3 regions of the Serratia ureilytica genome follow, and region 1 is predicted to be linked to each of the others. Evidence: predicted binding sites of a transcription regulator. Region 1 holds the regulator's gene; each other region holds the start of a gene.
What was found. Region 1 encodes LexA, which represses DNA repair genes until DNA is damaged. Its sites were predicted from a motif close to TNCTGTATGTACATACAGNA; they were not measured.
Positions count from the first base shown of each region.

Region 2: J0X03_RS13265 (metal-dependent hydrolase) is a predicted target of LexA. The motif match lies at 2,818-2,837, and genes of this name have one in related genera.
Region 3: J0X03_RS15310 (DNA translocase FtsK 4TM domain-containing protein) is a predicted target of LexA. The motif match lies at 1,795-1,814, and genes of this name have one in related genera.

Region 1 is NZ_CP071320.1:418,638-424,144, reverse strand. Features, by position in the region: gene zur (zinc uptake transcriptional repressor Zur) at 1-110, shown strand, start outside; gene J0X03_RS01990 (CsbD family protein) at 213-422, opposite strand; gene dinF (MATE family efflux transporter DinF) at 738-2,075, opposite strand; gene lexA (transcriptional repressor LexA) at 2,179-2,787, opposite strand; gene J0X03_RS01975 (diacylglycerol kinase) at 2,890-3,258, opposite strand; gene plsB (glycerol-3-phosphate 1-O-acyltransferase PlsB) at 3,407-5,507, shown strand, end outside.
Region 2 is NZ_CP071320.1:2,847,993-2,853,499, reverse strand. Features, by position in the region: gene phnX (phosphonoacetaldehyde hydrolase) at 1-605, shown strand, start outside; gene J0X03_RS13270 (L-cystine transporter) at 669-2,060, opposite strand; gene J0X03_RS13265 (metal-dependent hydrolase) at 2,247-2,795, opposite strand; gene hxpB (hexitol phosphatase HxpB) at 3,217-3,882, opposite strand; gene J0X03_RS13255 (HdeD family acid-resistance protein) at 3,947-5,227, opposite strand; gene J0X03_RS13250 (YniB family protein) at 5,413-5,507, shown strand, end outside.
Region 3 is NZ_CP071320.1:3,260,738-3,266,244, reverse strand. Features, by position in the region: gene trxB (thioredoxin-disulfide reductase) at 1-610, opposite strand, end outside; gene J0X03_RS15320 (hypothetical protein) at 769-1,209, opposite strand; gene lrp (leucine-responsive transcriptional regulator Lrp) at 1,265-1,759, shown strand; gene J0X03_RS15310 (DNA translocase FtsK 4TM domain-containing protein) at 1,880-5,500, shown strand.

The DNA of each region.
Region 1 (5,507 bases):
GCGTGGTGGAAGCGCACGGTCTGTGCGCCGGTTGCGTTGAAGTTGAAGCTTGTGACAGCAAGCATGACTGCGCCGAACACGATCACAGCATCGCCATCAAGAAGAAGTAAGACGAAGTCAGGTACTTCCCTGTACCTGCGGCCGGGGCGCCAGAGGATGGAGCGACGCCGGCCTGCGCTGTTGCCGGCCGCCGTCAGTGGCGGCCCTGCGTGTTACCAGCGGTGTTTGGTGTGATCTTCCCAGGCCTTCACCTCTTTTTCGGCCGCCTCTTTCTGGTAACCGTAGCGCTCCTGAATTTTGCCGACCAGCTGTTCGCGTTTCCCTTCGATGACCGTCAGATCGTCATCGGTCAGCTTGCCCCATTTCTCTTTCACTTTGCCTTTCAGCTGCTTCCAGTTACCGTCGGCTTGATCTTTATTCATAGTCTCTCCGTTAACCTGTGGTGAATCAGTGATCCCTGTTGCCGGTCGGGGTTAACCAGAAATTTTTCTGGCCGATGCTTCCTTCACCTTAAGAAGCACCGCTCCCCTTCATTTACCAGCCACATGATTCATTCTAGTTAAACATGGAAATAAAAAAGCCAAAACACAGAATAAAAAACCATTAACAAACAAAATAAAAACAAAAAACGCTAACAAACAACGAACTAACGCGAACAAACCAAGGCTGAAAACATGTAAGCAAACATGACCAAAATCATAAGAAAAACTAACCATTAACCCAACAAAACGTCCGGTTTAATGTGCAGTAAACCAGCTGCCGCGCACCTGGTGACGGTGCCAAATCCAGCCCAATGCCACGCCACGCAACGTCAGAAACACCGCCAGCGCCAGCCAAAGCCCGTGGTTGCCAAGCAACGGCACGCTGAACAGCGTCAGACCGTACCCTGCCGCGGCCACCGCCATGCTGTTACGCATCTCAGCGCCGCGCGTGGCGCCGATAAACATGCCATCCAGCAAATAGCACCACACCCCGACCAGCGGCAAAATGACCTGCCACGGTAAATAGTGGGCGGCCAACGCGCGCAGCTCCGGTAGAGAGGTCAACGCCGCCACGATCTGCTGGCCGGTAACGGCATACGCCAGGCCGAAGGCCAACGCGACCAGCCCCGCCTGCCTGCAGGCCGCGTGCCACACCTTACGCAGTTGGCTGCCGTCCCGAGCGCCGTAGGCGTGGCCGGAATGGGCCTCCACCGCATAAGCGAAGCCGTCGAGCGCATAGGCGGTAAACGTCAGCAGGTTCATCAACACCGCGTTAACCGCCACCACATCGCTCCCCAGGCGAGCGCCGAAAATGGTCAGCGACGCAAAGCACAGCTGCAGCAACAATGAACGCAGCATGATGTCGCGATTGAGCGCCAGCAGGCGACGCAGATCGCCACGCCAGGCCTGACGCAACATCGCCAGGGTAATACCGCGCAGACGCATCACCCGCCACGCCAGCCACAGGCCGAGCAATAGCGTGGCATATTCGGCGATGGCGGTGGCCGCCGCCGCCCCTCGCACGTTCCAACCCAGGCCCATCACCAGCCAAATATCCAGCACGATGTTCAGCAGGTTGCCGACGATCAGCAGGATCACCGGCGCACGCACGTACTGCACGCCGAGCAGCCAGCCCAGCAGCACCAGGTTGGCCAGCGCCGCCGGCGCGCTCAACCAGCGGATCTCAAGAAAACGCCGCGCCTGCTCCAGCACCTCGCCATCGCCGCCGACGATCCGCAGCGCCAGTTCGATCAGCGGGTAGCGCAACAGGACGATCGCCCCCCCGGCCAACAGCGCCAGCAGCAGCGGTTGCATAAAGGCGCGCGCCAGCGCCTGCGGGTTCTTCGCTCCCAGCGCCTGCGCCGCGAGGCCGGTGGTGCTCATGCGCAGGAACAGCAGCAGCATGAACAGGAAGCTGGTCGCCACCGCGCCGATCGCCACGCCTCCCAAATAGATCGGGCTGTCGAGGTGGCCGATCACCGCGGTGTCCACCAGCCCGAGCAGCGGCACGGTGATATTGGAGAAAATCATCGGCAGGGCGAGGCGCCACAGGGCTTTATCGGTGTCGCTGGTGAAGGCGGAAATCAGGCGCATGATGGGATGTTCCTGTGACAGAGTGACGAAGGGCGAAGTCAGAAACAAAAACGCCCCAAAACAGGGGCGATTGATACAGGGAGCGGCGGTGATGGCGCGGCGATTAAATCCAGTCGCCGTTGCGGATCACGCCGACCGCCAGCCCTTCGATCGTGAAATTCTGCTGGCGCAGATCGACCACGATCGGTTGGAATTCGTTGTTCTCCGGCAGCAGTTCAACCACGTTGCCGTGCTTTTTCAAGCGTTTGACCGTCACTTCGTCTTCGATGCGCGCGACCACGACCTGGCCGTTGCGCACGTCTTGCGTTTTGTGCACCGCCAGCAGATCGCCGTCCAGAATGCCGATGTCGCGCATCGACATGCCGTTCACCCGCAACAGGAAATCGGCGCTCGGTTTGAACAGGGATGGATCCACCTGGTAGTGCCCTTCGATGTGCTGCTGCGCCAGCAGCGGCTCGCCGGCGGCGACGCGGCCGATCAGCGGCAGCCCTTCTTCTTCTTCCATCAGCAGGCGGATACCGCGCGACGCGCCGGAGACGATTTCGATCACGCCTTTGCGTGCCAGCGCCTTCAGGTGCTCTTCGGCGGCGTTAGGCGAACGGAACCCCAGACGCATCGCGATCTCGGCACGCGTCGGCGGCATGCCCGTTTGCGAAATATGATCGCGAATCAGATCGTAGACCTCTTGCTGTCTGGTAGTTAGTGCTTTCATTCCGCCCCCTGTTTGTTTATACAGTCTTGCTGTGAGTATATACAGGTAAGCGCGGATTGGGAACCGAAGAATAAATAAAAATCAGTCAGTAGGCGCTTTGCGTCAGCCAAAATGCTGCCACAAGACCGTGCCCCAAACGAACAGCGCGAGTACGATCGCCAGCGACACCGCCGCCGATCCCATGTCCTTGGCCCGCCCGGACAGCTCATGGTGTTCGCTGCCGATGCGATCCACCACCGCTTCGATCGCGCTGTTCAGGATCTCGACGATCATCACCAGCGCCACCGATCCGATCAATAAAATGCGCGCTATCGCACCCACGTCCAGCCAGACAGCCAGTATGATAGCCAGGAGGGTCACCACCAGTTCCTGGCGGAACGCCGCCTCGTGTTGCCAGGCGGCGGAAAGCCCTTTATAAGAATAGCCGGCGGCCTTGATGATGCGGGTCAATCCGGTTGCTTGGTTTGCCATGTTTTCGTGCCTTTCTCAGAGGTCGGTCATAATAAAAAGAGTCTAGAACAGTCCGCGCTGACGGCTCTCGGTTTTCGAACACCACAGATCTGCTACCCGGTTTCTGGTATGCTTGCGGCGCATTGCTAACAAGAGGCTTCACGTTGTTATGTCAGGTTGGCGTAAAATTTATTATAAAATATTGAATTTACCACTTAAATTGTTGGTAAGAAGTAAGGTCATCCCTTCAGATCCGGTTACCGAGCTAGGGTTGGATCCCTCACGGCCGATTTTGTATGTTTTACCTTACAATTCCAAGGCGGATTTGCTGACGCTGCGCACCCAGTGCCTGGCGCAGGATCTGCCCGATCCGCTCAACGCGCTGGAGATCGACGGCACCGTGCTGCCGAGCTACGTGTTCATTCACGACGGCCCGCGCGTGTTCCGCTACTACACCCCGAAAGAAGAGTCGGTAAAGCTGTTCCACGACTACCTGGATCTGCATCGCAGCAATCCGGATCTCGACATTCAAATGCTGCCGGTTTCGGTCATGTTCGGCCGCTCGCCGGGCCGCGAAGGCCACGGCACGCCGCACCTGCGTCTGTTGAACGGCGTGCAAAAATTCTTCGCCGTGCTGTGGCTCGGCCGCGACAGCTTCGTGCGCTTCTCCAACACCGTTTCGCTGCGCCGCATGGCCACCGAACACGGCACGGATAAAACCATCGCGCAGAAACTGGCGCGCGTGGCGCGCATGCACTTCTCGCGTCAGCGCCTGGCCGCTGTAGGCCCAAGCCTGCCGGCCCGTCAGGATCTGTTCAACAAGCTGTTGGCGTCCAAAGCGATCGAAAAAGCGGTCGAGGACGAAGCGCGCAGCAAAAAGATCTCTCACGAGAAGGCCCAGCAGAACGCCATCGCGTTGATGGAAGAGATCGCCGCCGACTTCTCCTACGAAACCGTGCGTCTGTCCGATCGCGTGCTGAGCTGGACCTGGAACCGGCTGTATCAGGGCATCAACGTCACCAACGCCGAGCGCGTGCGCCAGCTGGCGCAGGACGGCCACGAGATCGTCTACGTGCCCTGCCACCGCAGCCACATGGACTATCTGCTGCTGTCCTACGTGCTGTATCACCAGGGCCTGGTGCCGCCGCACATCGCCGCGGGCATCAACCTCAACTTCTGGCCGGCCGGCCCGATCTTCCGTCGCCTGGGCGCGTTCTTCATCCGCCGCACCTTCAAGGGCAACAAGCTTTACTCGACGGTGTTCCGCGAATACCTCGGCGAGCTGTTCACCCGCGGTTACTCGGTGGAATACTTCGTGGAAGGCGGCCGCTCCCGCACCGGGCGTCTGCTGGAACCGAAAACCGGCACCCTGTCGATGACCATCCAGGCGATGCTGCGCGGCGGCGCCCGTCCGATCACGCTGGTGCCGATCTACATCGGCTACGAGCATGTGATGGAAGTGGGCACCTACGCCAAAGAGCTGCGCGGCGCCACCAAGGAAAAAGAGAGCCTGTTGCAGATGCTGCGCGGCCTGCGCAAACTGCGCAATCTGGGCCAGGGTTACGTCAACTTCGGCGAACCGCTGCCGTTGACCGCTTACCTCAACCAGCACGTGCCGCAGTGGCGCGAGTCGATCGATCCGATCGAAGCTCAGCGCCCAAGCTGGTTGACGCCGACGGTCAACGATCTCGCCGGCCAGATCATGGTGCGCATTAACAATGCCGCCGCGGCCAACGCCATGAACCTGTGTTCCACCGCGCTGCTGGCCTCGCGCCAGCGTTCGCTGACCCGCGAACAATTGCTCGAGCAGCTCGAGTGCTACCTGCAGCTGATGCGCAACGCGCCTTACGCGCATGACGTCACCGTACCGACGCAGACGCCGGACGAGCTGCTGGATCACGCGCTGAACATGAACAAGTTCGAGGTGGAAAAGGACAACATCGGCGACATCATCATTCTGCCGCGCGAGCAGGCGGTGCTGATGACCTATTACCGCAACAACATCCACCACCTGCTGGTGTTGCCGTCGCTGATCGCCAGCATCGTCATGCATCATCGCCGGGTATCGCGCGCCGAACTGCTGCGCCAGATTGGCATGATTTACCCGATGCTGAAAGCCGAGCTGTTCCTGCATAACGACAAGGAGCAGCTGCCGGACGTGCTGCGGCCGATGATCGACGAGCTGATCCGCCAACAGCTGATCTGCGACAAAGGCGACGAGCTGGTGCTGAACCCGGCGCGCATTCGCCCGCTGCAGCTGCTGGCCGCCG
Region 2 (5,507 bases), 2.4 Mb from region 1:
GGCGACAGAAGCTGGGCCGCTCGATGAGCCATCAAGACATCGACGCGCTGTATCAGGCGTTTATGCCGCTGCAAATCGCCAAAGTGGTCGACTTCGCCGATCCCATCGAGGGCGTGCCGCAGGTGATTGCCGCTCTGCGTGAACAGGGCATCAAAATCGGCTCCTGCTCCGGTTATCCGCGCGCGGTGATGGCGGTGCTGGCGCCTGCCGCAGCGCAGCGCGGCTACGCGCCGGATTACTGGGTCGCCACCGACGATCTCGCGGCCGGCGGGCGACCGGGGCCGTGGATGGCGTTGCAAAACGTGATTGCGCTGGGCATCGATGCGGTGGCGCATTGCGTGAAGGTGGATGACGCGGTGCCTGGCATTGCCGAAGGGCTGAACGCCGGGATGTGGAGCGTTGGGCTGGCGCTGTCCGGCAACGAGTTTGGCGCGACCTGGCAGGAGTATCGCCAAATGCCGCAAGGGGAGATCGAGCGCCGTCGCACGGCCGCCGCCGATAAGCTGTACGCGGCGGGCGCGCACTATGTGATAGATACGCTGGCGCAATTGCCGGGTGTGATCGCTGATATCAACCGGCGGCTGGCGAACGGCGAGCGGCCGTAACGACCGAACGCAGGGCATAAAAAAACCGGGGATCATCCCCGGTTTTTTCGTTCGCGGAAGGCGTTAACGGTGAGCCAATTCGACTTCGTCTTCGCTGTCCATCACGGCTTTGTCGGTTTGCTTCATCAGTTGGCTGGTGATGGTGCCCGCCGCCATGGAACCGTTGACGTTCAGCGCGGTACGGCCCATGTCGATCAGCGGTTCGACCGAGATCAGCAGCGCGACCAGCGTCACCGGCAGGCCCATCGCCGGCAGCACGATCAGCGCGGCGAAGGTGGCGCCGCCGCCCACGCCCGCCACACCGGCGGAGCTGAGGGTGACGATGCCGACCAGGGTGGCGATCCACACCGGATCCAGCGGGTTGATGCCGACGGTCGGCGCAACCATCACCGCCAGCATCGCCGGGTAGAGGCCCGCACAGCCGTTCTGGCCGATGGTGGCACCGAACGACGCCGAGAAGCTGGCGATGGATTCCGGCACGCCCAGGCGGCGAGTCTGCGCTTCCACGTTCAATGGAATGCTGGCGGCGCTGGAGCGGCTGGTGAAGGCGAAGGTGATTACCGGCCACACCTTGCGGAAGAACTTCAGCGGGTTCACGCCGGTGAAGGCCAGCAGGATGGCGTGTACCACGAACATGATGGCCAGACCGATATAGGAGGCCACCACGAAGCTGCCGAGCTTGACGATGTCGTGAATGTTGGAGCCGGCGACCACTTTGGTCATCAGCGCCAGCACGCCGTACGGCGTCAGCTTCATGACCAGACGCACCAGCTTCATCACCCAGGCCTGCAGGGTATCGATAGCCACCAGCACGCGCTCGCCTTTCGGCTTGTCGTCTTTCAGCAGCTGCAGCGCCGCCACGCCGAGGAAGGTGGCGAAAATCACCACGCTGATGATCGAGGTCGGGCTGGCGCCGGTCAGATCGGCGAACGGGTTTTTCGGGATGAACGACAGCACCATCTGCGGCACGGTCAGATCGGCCAGTTTACCCACGTAGTTGGTCTGGATCGCCGTCAGGCGCGCGCTTTCCTGCGCCCCCTGCACCAGGCCTTCGGCGGTCAGGCCGAACAGGTTGGTGACCAGCACGCCCACCAGCGCCGAGATCAGCGTGGTGAACAGCAATGTGCCGATAGTCAGAACGCTGATTTTGCCCAGCGAAGAGGCGTTATGCAATTTGGCGACCGCGCTCAGGATAGAGGCGAAGACCAGCGGCATGACGATCATTTGCAGCAGTTGCACATAGCCGTTGCCGACAATGTTGAACCAACTGATGGATTCTTTCAGTACCGGGTTGTCGGCGCCGTACACCAGCTGCAGCCCCAGACCGAACACCACGCCGACCACCAGGCCGACCAGCACTTTTTTCGCCAGGCTCCATTGCTTGTGGCGGGTTTGCGCCAGCAGCAAAAGGAGCGCGACAAACACCAGCACGTTAATCACGAGCGGAAGATTCATCCCCAATATCTCCAATAATCTTTCTTATATAAAAACGACTACGCACCATTAGGTGTGTCGCGATGTAAATATCGTAACAGTTTGCCGAGGGGCTCACTTATATCCAAATGGAATTTAATATAGCTTTTTGTGTGATTTTGTTCATTTTATATACGCATGGGTGATGAGTTGAGCGATTTTTTGTGATCAGAGTCTAATATTTCTGATTTGCTCTACGTAGGATTGCACCGGGAGGGTGAAATCACCTTGCCAGCAGATGGCAAACGCCACCAGGCAGAGGCACAGCACGCGCTCCAACTGATTGCCTTTTTGCGAGTTGAGCAGCGGCAGGCGAAAACGCCAGCGGCACGGCCACAGCAGCGGCACACCGGCGGGGGTGAGCATGTCGGCCAGCAGATGGCTGAAGTAACCGATGATCATGGCGTGCAGCGCGTCGGCCGGGATCGGCCAACTGCGCGGCACATCAAGCTGAAACAGCACCATGCCGCCGGCGATCGCCAGCAGGCTGTGGGTGAAACCGCGGTGGCCGAAGGCGCGGGCGATGGGAATGGCGATCCAGCGCAGACGCTGGCCCAGCACCGACTTGGGGTGATCGATGTCCGGCAGCAGTGAGGTCAGCAGCGCGGCGGGTATGATGTGCCACCAGTCGCCGGTAGCCAGCTCTGGCGTCACTTCCGCCTTCTTGGCGAAGATCGCGCAAGCGACAGAGAATATAAGGTGTCCTTCCGCGGTCATGCTGTTGCGATTCCGACTGGTAAACTGTTAATTTATCCAGTATATGGGAAAATTCCCAGTAGTGGAAGCAGTTACCCTGTAACCAATTGTTTATTTTTCCCTGTTTTACAACGGCTTGTTACGGCAATGGGTAACAAAGCATCGATTTTGACGGGCGAGAACAAAAAGCGGGCGATGGGGGGCGTATGGCGGTGAGAAAAAAGACGGTTGCTCAGCGTGTGGCGGGAGGAAGCGGCGGCCTTGAACCGCGCTGCGTGGCAGTGACAACGCGCCGCGGGCCGTCGCTTTCCCTGCCATACAGCATAATGGAAACGTCATGCCAATTCAATAAAATGAAACGGTGTTTCGTTTATTTTGCGGTGCGGATCCCTTTTATGACGCAGAGCGGCAAACCCAGGGCGCCGATGGCCGGCGCCGCAGGTCAGGCAAAGTGGGCGGGGGTGAGCTGTTCCAGGGTGTCCAGCTTGTGGTCCGCCAGCGCCCAGCGCGGATCGTGACGGTATTCGGCTGCCGGGATCACGATGGAGCGCATGCGTGCGGCCTTGGTGGCGATCATGCCGTTAAACGAGTCTTCCAGCGTGATGCAGCGCAGCGGATCGCTGCCCAGGCGTTCGGCGGCGATCAGGTAGACCTCCGGGTGCGGCTTGCTGTACGGCAGGTCTTCGGCGGAAACCAGCTGATCGAAGTAATCCTCAAGCTCGAACATCTTCAGCACTTGCCGTTGCATGTGCAGCGGCGAGGCGGAGGCGAGACCGATGTTCAGCCCCTGGCTGCGACACAGCTCCAGCGCCTGCTGAACGCCCGGCAGCAGCGGGCGCGTCTCGTGCACCAGCTCGATGGCGCGCTCGATAATCCGCGCCGACACCTCATCAAGCGAAACCCCTTGCCACGGCATCGCCTGATACCACATCTTCACCACCAGATCGATGCGCAGCCCCAGCGTGTCCGGCAGCTTGTGACGGTCGGACAGATCCAAACCCAGCGCGCCGAAGATATCCAACTCAGCCTGCAGCCACAGCGGTTCCGAGTCGATCAACAAGCCGTCCATATCAAAAATTGCGGTTTCAATGCGTTGCGAATAAGCCATTAACGGTTAACTCCTGCCGGCGCGGGTGAATGTGCCCGACACTTTATCATCGCCGGTGACGAGACTAAAACCTTTGCCTGCGCGTTTGGCTTTTGCCAAAACGCAGGATATTCCACACCTCGCGCAATTTTAGCCACCAGCGCTGGTGTTGACGCTCGGTGACCTGTTGCAACATGCGTGCGTAGTCCAGCACCAAACCCGGCGTCCAGGTCATGCTTTCGCCGCGGCTGCGCAGTACCGCCAGCATCCACAGGTTGGGATCGAGCACCAGCAACAGAAAGCGGCGCCACAGATGTTTATCGCCCAGCACGCCTTCCAACGCGCTGTCGAGCGCGCCGATGACCGTGGTGGAGCAGTTGCGCCGGGTCAGATTGTAGGTGGCGTCCTGCCGATAACGCAGCCAGAATGCGCGCAGCGCCGCCGGGTTATAGCGGTAGAATTGAATTTTCTTGTCCGGGGGGCACCAGGCGGCGATCTCGCCCGCCAGGTCGGGCAGGAAACGTCCGTCGACGTTGTTCTGTTCGCCGGCATGCAACAACTGGCGGAAATCCTGAACGGAATGGCTGATGTCGTTGAGCGGATAGTGACTGATATACACATCCGGCGCGAGCGCCAGGGCGGCGTGACCGGTGGAGATATTGCCGCCGCCGTCGACCGCCGCGATGTATCGGTCGACGATATAACGCCGGCGCGGATCTTTAGCCGCACCAATCGGTGTCCAGACATACACCGTGAGCGGCGCAGTCTCATCCTCCGGGTGCGGTGGCTGCCGCGCGGGGTGCTGATTCAGAGAGAAGGTTGTCAGTCTCCGGGCGATACGCAATAAGGCCCAGCCGGAAAGCACCATCATCACGCCGAGGCAAAAGGGAACCGTCATCCGATGCGGCGCCGGCCAGCCGACAAAAATCATCAACGAAAGCAGGATCTCGCCGCTGCCCGCCAGCGCCACGCCTTTCCATCGACTGTGTTGAATCACCGTGGAGGAGGCGATGCGCACGGCGCCGTCAAGCAGCAGCGCGCTGCCAAACACCACGGTGGCGACGATGTTATCGTCTGCGGGCACGTCCAGCATTAAAAAGGCCATAAAGACAAAACCCAATCCTTTCAGCAGCACTGGCCTGCTGGCCGAAGAGCCGATCACCAGCGCGGCGGATACCGCCACCAACCCCTCCAGCGCCAGGATGACCGCCAGCGCATCCAGCGCCAGCACCGACCGGCCATCCTGCAGGATGTCGAACAGCATCAGCGCCCCTGCGGCTATCCACAGCCAACCGAACAGCACCAGCAGACGGCGCTGACCGTGCAGCGCCTGCGCGCCCAGCAATAAGATAATCAGTCGAATCATGGCGGCCTCTGCCCGAATGGATAACGTTATCTCTTCAATGATAGTGTGCCGGCGCGGTTAAGTTTTTGATTTCGACTAATTCGGCTAAGCTTGTAGCACAGCGGGAGTGAAGAAAACGGTGGGCGAGTTTCGCCAACAGCAGGTAGACTTAGCCGATTCGGTTACGTCGCTAACAAGGGGAACACATGACGTATCAACAGGCCGGGCGTCTCGCCATTTTGAAACGCATTCTCGGATGGGTGGTTTTTATCCCGGCGTTGCTGTCGACGCTGATTTCCGT
Region 3 (5,507 bases), 2.3 Mb from region 1:
TGTGCAGCACGATGTTGCCGCTCTTCACTTTTTCCATCAGCCGGTCGATCAGGATTTTCTCCGAACGGAAGCTGTCGCGACGGTGGATCAGGTGAACCTCGGCGGCGATGTTTGACAGGTACAGCGCTTCTTCAACGGCGGTATTGCCGCCGCCGACCACCGCGACTTTCTGGTTGCGGTAGAAGAAACCGTCGCAGGTTGCGCAGGCGGAAACGCCTTTGCCCTTGAACGCGTCTTCGGAAGGCAGGCCAAGATAGCGGGCGGAGGCGCCGGTCGCGATGATCAGCGCGTCGCAGCTGTATTCACCGCTGTCGCCGAACAGGCGGAACGGACGCTGCTGCAGATCGACGCTGTTGATGTGGTCGAAGACGATTTCAGTCTGGAACTTCTCCGCGTGCTCGCGCATGCGCTCCATCAACGCCGGGCCGGTCAGGCCTTCGGCGTCGCCGGGCCAGTTTTCCACTTCGGTGGTGGTGGTCAGCTGGCCGCCTTGTTCCAGACCGGTGATCAGCACCGGGTTCAGGTTGGCGCGCGCCGCGTAGACGGCGGCGGTGTAACCGGCCGGGCCGGAACCCAGAATCAGTAATTTGCTATGTTTAGCCGTGCCCATGAATAACCTCTTTATTCCACAATGGCGGACAATGAAGCCGATTGTAGGGAAAATGGCGCAGTAAAAAAAGCGCCGGGCGACGTTGTTAACGATTTGTATGATAGTTGTCGCCTATTAATGCATCCGTTGTCGGTAAATCGGTCGTCGAACGCAGAAATTTAACTTATCAAAGCCGCATTCGGCCAGCGAATCGCCAACCGTGCAAAAACGGCGCACTCTGCGGCTTCCGCCGCTCCCGACCGGGGTTTATCAGCCAGCGATTCATAATCAAAAATGGGATGCAGACTTTTCATGACGGTACGTTGTTCTGATTTTGCTTCTTTTACTTTGACAATCCGCTGCGCATTTGCGAAAACATCATAGGAAGAAGAAATTATCCCCGTAACACCAGCAAATCGTACGTATTTGCGCCGCAAGGCGACGATACGCAGCGGGAGTGCGGAGCAGGGCGCGCAAGCGTTTGCTGATTTTTTCTCGACCGAAACATCGTTGCCGGCGCTGCGCGGAGTTGGACAGACAGGCTGCGCGGCGTGGAATGATGGTAGTGAAGAAGCACATGACAGGCATCGGGTCTTCGCTTGGAACGAACCCTTACACATTGACGTTGGCTAGGGTGTGGCAAGTGCACGGAAGAAAATAAGAGAGACAATAATAATGGCAGACAACAAGAAACGCCCGGGTAAAGATCTTGACCGTATCGACCGCAACATCCTGAATGAGCTGCAGAAGGATGGGCGTATTTCGAACGTCGAGCTTTCGAAGCGCGTGGGGTTATCCCCGACACCATGTTTGGAACGCGTGCGCCGTCTCGAGCGCCAGGGTTTCATTCATGGCTATACCGCATTGCTGAACCCGCATTATCTGGATGCGTCCCTGCTGGTTTTCGTGGAGATCACGTTGAACCGCGGCGCGCCGGATGTGTTTGAGCAATTCAACTCGGCAGTGCAGAAGCTTGAAGAGATTCAGGAGTGTCATCTGGTTTCCGGCGATTTCGACTACCTGTTGAAAACCCGTGTACCGGACATGTCGGCTTACCGCAAATTGCTGGGCGAAACCTTGCTGCGTTTGCCGGGGGTTAACGACACCCGTACCTACGTAGTGATGGAAGAAGTGAAACAGAGTAACCGTCTGGTTATCAAAACACGGTAAGGTGCAGGTGCAAAACCTGATTAAATTGGTTACACTCCTGTTTATTCATACAGTTTCGGCGCCGGGGCAGTTTCTCGGCGCTGTTGCTATGTCAGCTAACAGGAACCTGGAGAGCCTTTCTTGAGCCAGGAATATACAGAAGATAAAGAAGTTACCCTGAAAAGACTCAGCAGTGGCCGGCGTTTGCTGGAAGCTGTGCTTATCGTGGTAGCGATTTTTGCCGTTTACCTCATGGCTGCGCTGGTCAGTTTCAACCCGTCTGACCCAAGCTGGTCGCAGACCGCGTGGCATGAGCCGATTCACAATCTGGGCGGCGGTGTCGGGGCCTGGTTGGCCGATACGCTGTTCTTCACCTTCGGGGTGCTCGCCTACGCGATACCGCCGATCATGCTGGTCCTGTGCTGGGCGGCTTATCGCCAACGCAGCAACAGAGACTACATCGACTATTTCGCGCTTTCCCTGCGCCTGATCGGCACCCTGGCGTTAGTGCTCACCTCCTGTGGGTTGGCGGCGCTGAACGTTGACGATCTCTATTACTTCGCCTCCGGCGGCGTGATCGGCAGCCTGCTGAGCAACGCCATGTTGCCGTGGTTCAACGGCATCGGCGCTACGCTGGCACTGCTGTGCGTATGGGCGGCGGGGTTGACGCTGTTTACCGGCTGGTCCTGGCTGGTGATCGCCGAGAAGATCGGCGGGGCGGTGTTGGGCGTTGCGACGGTGATGACCAATCGCTCACGCCGCGAAGAGCGCTATTTCGAAGATGACGAGCGTTACGTTGACGACGAGCCTGAGCAGGCAGGGAAGGGTGCCGCCGCAGCGGTTGCCGCGACCGCCGTCGGAGCCGCGGCCGCCGATGACGACGTGCTGTTCTCCGCGCCTTCGGTTACCGAAAGCGCCAAAGCGGCGGCGGAAGACGCCGCCGATCCGTTGCTCAGCGGCCTGCGCGCCGACGATGGTGAGCTTGAAGCAGTAGCCGCACCCAGCGCGCCGGTGGCTTCGCCTGCACCGACGGTGAAGGCAGAGATCCACGAGCCCGTTGCTGCGCCGATCGCCGCTCAGGCGCCGTCGGTAACGGTGGCGCCGGCCGCGCCGGCCTCGGTCAATCAGCACCCGGTAAGTGCGCCGGCGCAAGACGCTACGCCGCCGCTGTATTCCTTCGAGATCCCGGAAGAAACGCCTGCGCCTAAGGCGACGCGTCCTGTCGATCCTTATCAGGATGACGATGAGCCGCGCCTTGGCAACTGGCAAGAGCCGGCCGCGCCGCAGCCGCCGGCGCGTTCTCCCTTTGATTTTACCGCCGCACAGCGTGACAGCGTTGACATCGGCAGTTCGAGCGGTTTCAGCGCCACCGGCGCCAAACCGCAGCCGGATACGGCGGCAGCCGCTGCTGCGGGCGTTGCGGCGGCGACCTTTATGCCGGCCTTCACGGCGACCAGCGACGGCAATCCGCAGGTTAAGCAGGGCATCGGTCCTGAGCTGCCGCGGCCGAACCCGGTGCGCATCCCGACCCGTCGCGAGCTGGCTTCCTACGGTATCAAGCTGCCTTCGCAGCGTGCGGCCGAACAGGAACAGCGCCAGACAGAGGCGGAGCCTCAACAGCTGACGGCGGCGAACCCGCAGGAAGAAGAGGCGTTGCAAGAAGCCGCGCTGCGCCAGGCGTTCGCCGAGCAGCAAAGCCAGCGCTACGGCGAAAGCTACGCGCCGGAGCAGGATGATGAACAGGCTCAGCAGGAGGCTGAGCTTAGCATAGCGTTCGCCGAACAACAGAGCCAGCGTTACGGCGAAGACCAGCAGGACGACGAAGCGGCGCGGCAAGAGGCTGCGCTGCGTCAGGCATTCGCCGAGCAGCAGCAGGCGCGTTATGGCCAGCAAGAGCCTGCTCCGCAGGCGCCGGCCGCCAGCCCGGTCGATACCCGCAATGCTTTCAGCTTCTCGCCAATGGCGGATCTGGTGGACGATGGCCCGAGCGAGCCGATGTTCACGCTGTCGCCGCAGCTTGAAGAGCGCATTGAACTGGAAAGCGAGCAAGAGGACGACGTGCCGTTCGGCCAGTTTGAGCCTGCGGCGCCGGCTGCTCAACCTCAGCAATCGCACCCGCAGCCTCAACAATACCAGCAGCCGTCGCAGCAGCAATATCAGCATCAGCAGCCGCAGGTGCAGCAGCCTCAGCAACCTCAGGCCGAGCAGCATCCGGCGATGGACAGCTTGATTCACCCGTTCCTGATGCGCAACGATCAGCCGCTGCAGAAACCGACCACGCCTCTGCCGACGCTGGATCTGCTGACCGAAGCGCCGAAAGAAGTGGAGCCGGTCGATTCCTTCGCGCTGGAACAGAAAGCGCGCCTGGTGGAGGCCAGCCTGGCCGATTATCGCGTGAAAGCCGACGTGGTGGACATCCTGCCGGGGCCGGTCATCACCCGCTTCGAGCTGGATCTGGCGCCGGGCGTTAAAGCGGCGCGCATTTCCAACCTGTCGCGCGATCTGGCGCGCTCGCTGTCGACTTCGGCGGTGCGCGTGGTGGAAGTGATCCCCGGTAAGCCTTATGTCGGTCTGGAGCTGCCGAACGCCAAGCGGCAAACGGTATACCTGCGCGAGGTGCTGGATTGCCCGGCCTTCCGCGACAACCCGTCGCCGCTGTCCATCGTATTGGGTAAAGACATCTCCGGCGAGCCGGTGGTGGCCGATCTGGGCAAAATGCCGCACTTGCTGGTCGCCGGTACCACCGGCTCCGGTAAATCGGTCGGGGTCAACGCCATGATCCTGAGCATCCTGTATAAGGCCACGCCGAAAGAAGTGCGCTTTATCATGATTGACCCGAAAATGCTGGAACTGTCGGTTTACGAAGGCATTCCGCACCTGTTGACCGACGTGGTCACCGACATGAAAGACGCCGCCAATGCGCTGCGCTGGTGCGTGGGCGAAATGGAACGCCGCTATAAGCTGATGTCAGCTCTGGGCGTGCGTAACCTGGCCGGCTACAACGAACGTGTCGATCAGGCCGAAGCGATGGGGCGTCCGATCCCGGATCCGTTCTGGAAACCGACCGACAGCATGGACATCACGCCGCCGGTGCTGGAGAAAGAGCCGTACATCGTGGTGATGGTCGACGAATTCGCCGATCTGATCATGACGGTCGGCAAGAAGGTCGAAGAGCTGATCGCCCGTCTGGCGCAAAAAGCGCGTGCGGCGGGTATCCACCTGGTGCTGGCGACCCAGCGTCCGTCGGTGGATGTGATCACCGGCCTGATCAAGGCCAACATCCCGACGCGTATCGCCTTTACCGTGTCGAGCAAGATAGACTCTCGCACCATCCTCGATCAGGGGGGGGCCGAGTCCTTGCTGGGCATGGGTGATATGCTTTATCTGGCGCCGAACTCCTCGATCCCGGTGCGCGTACATGGCGCATTCGTGCGCGATCAGGAAGTGCACGCGGTGGTCAAGGATTGGAAAGCGCGCGAGCGGCCCCAATATAAAGAGGGCATTCTCAGCGGCGGTGAAGACGGCGAGGGCGGTGCCGGCGGCGGTATGGACGGTGACGAAGAGCTGGACCCGCTGTTTGATCAGGCGGTGGATTTCGTGGTGGATAAACGCCGCGCCTCCATCTCCGGCGTACAGCGCCAGTTCCGCATCGGCTATAACCGCGCCGCGCGCATCATCGAACAGATGGAAGCGCAGGGCATCGTCAGCGAGCAGGGGCACAACGGCAACCGCGAGGTGCTGGCGCCGCCGCGGCACGATTGATGGTCGT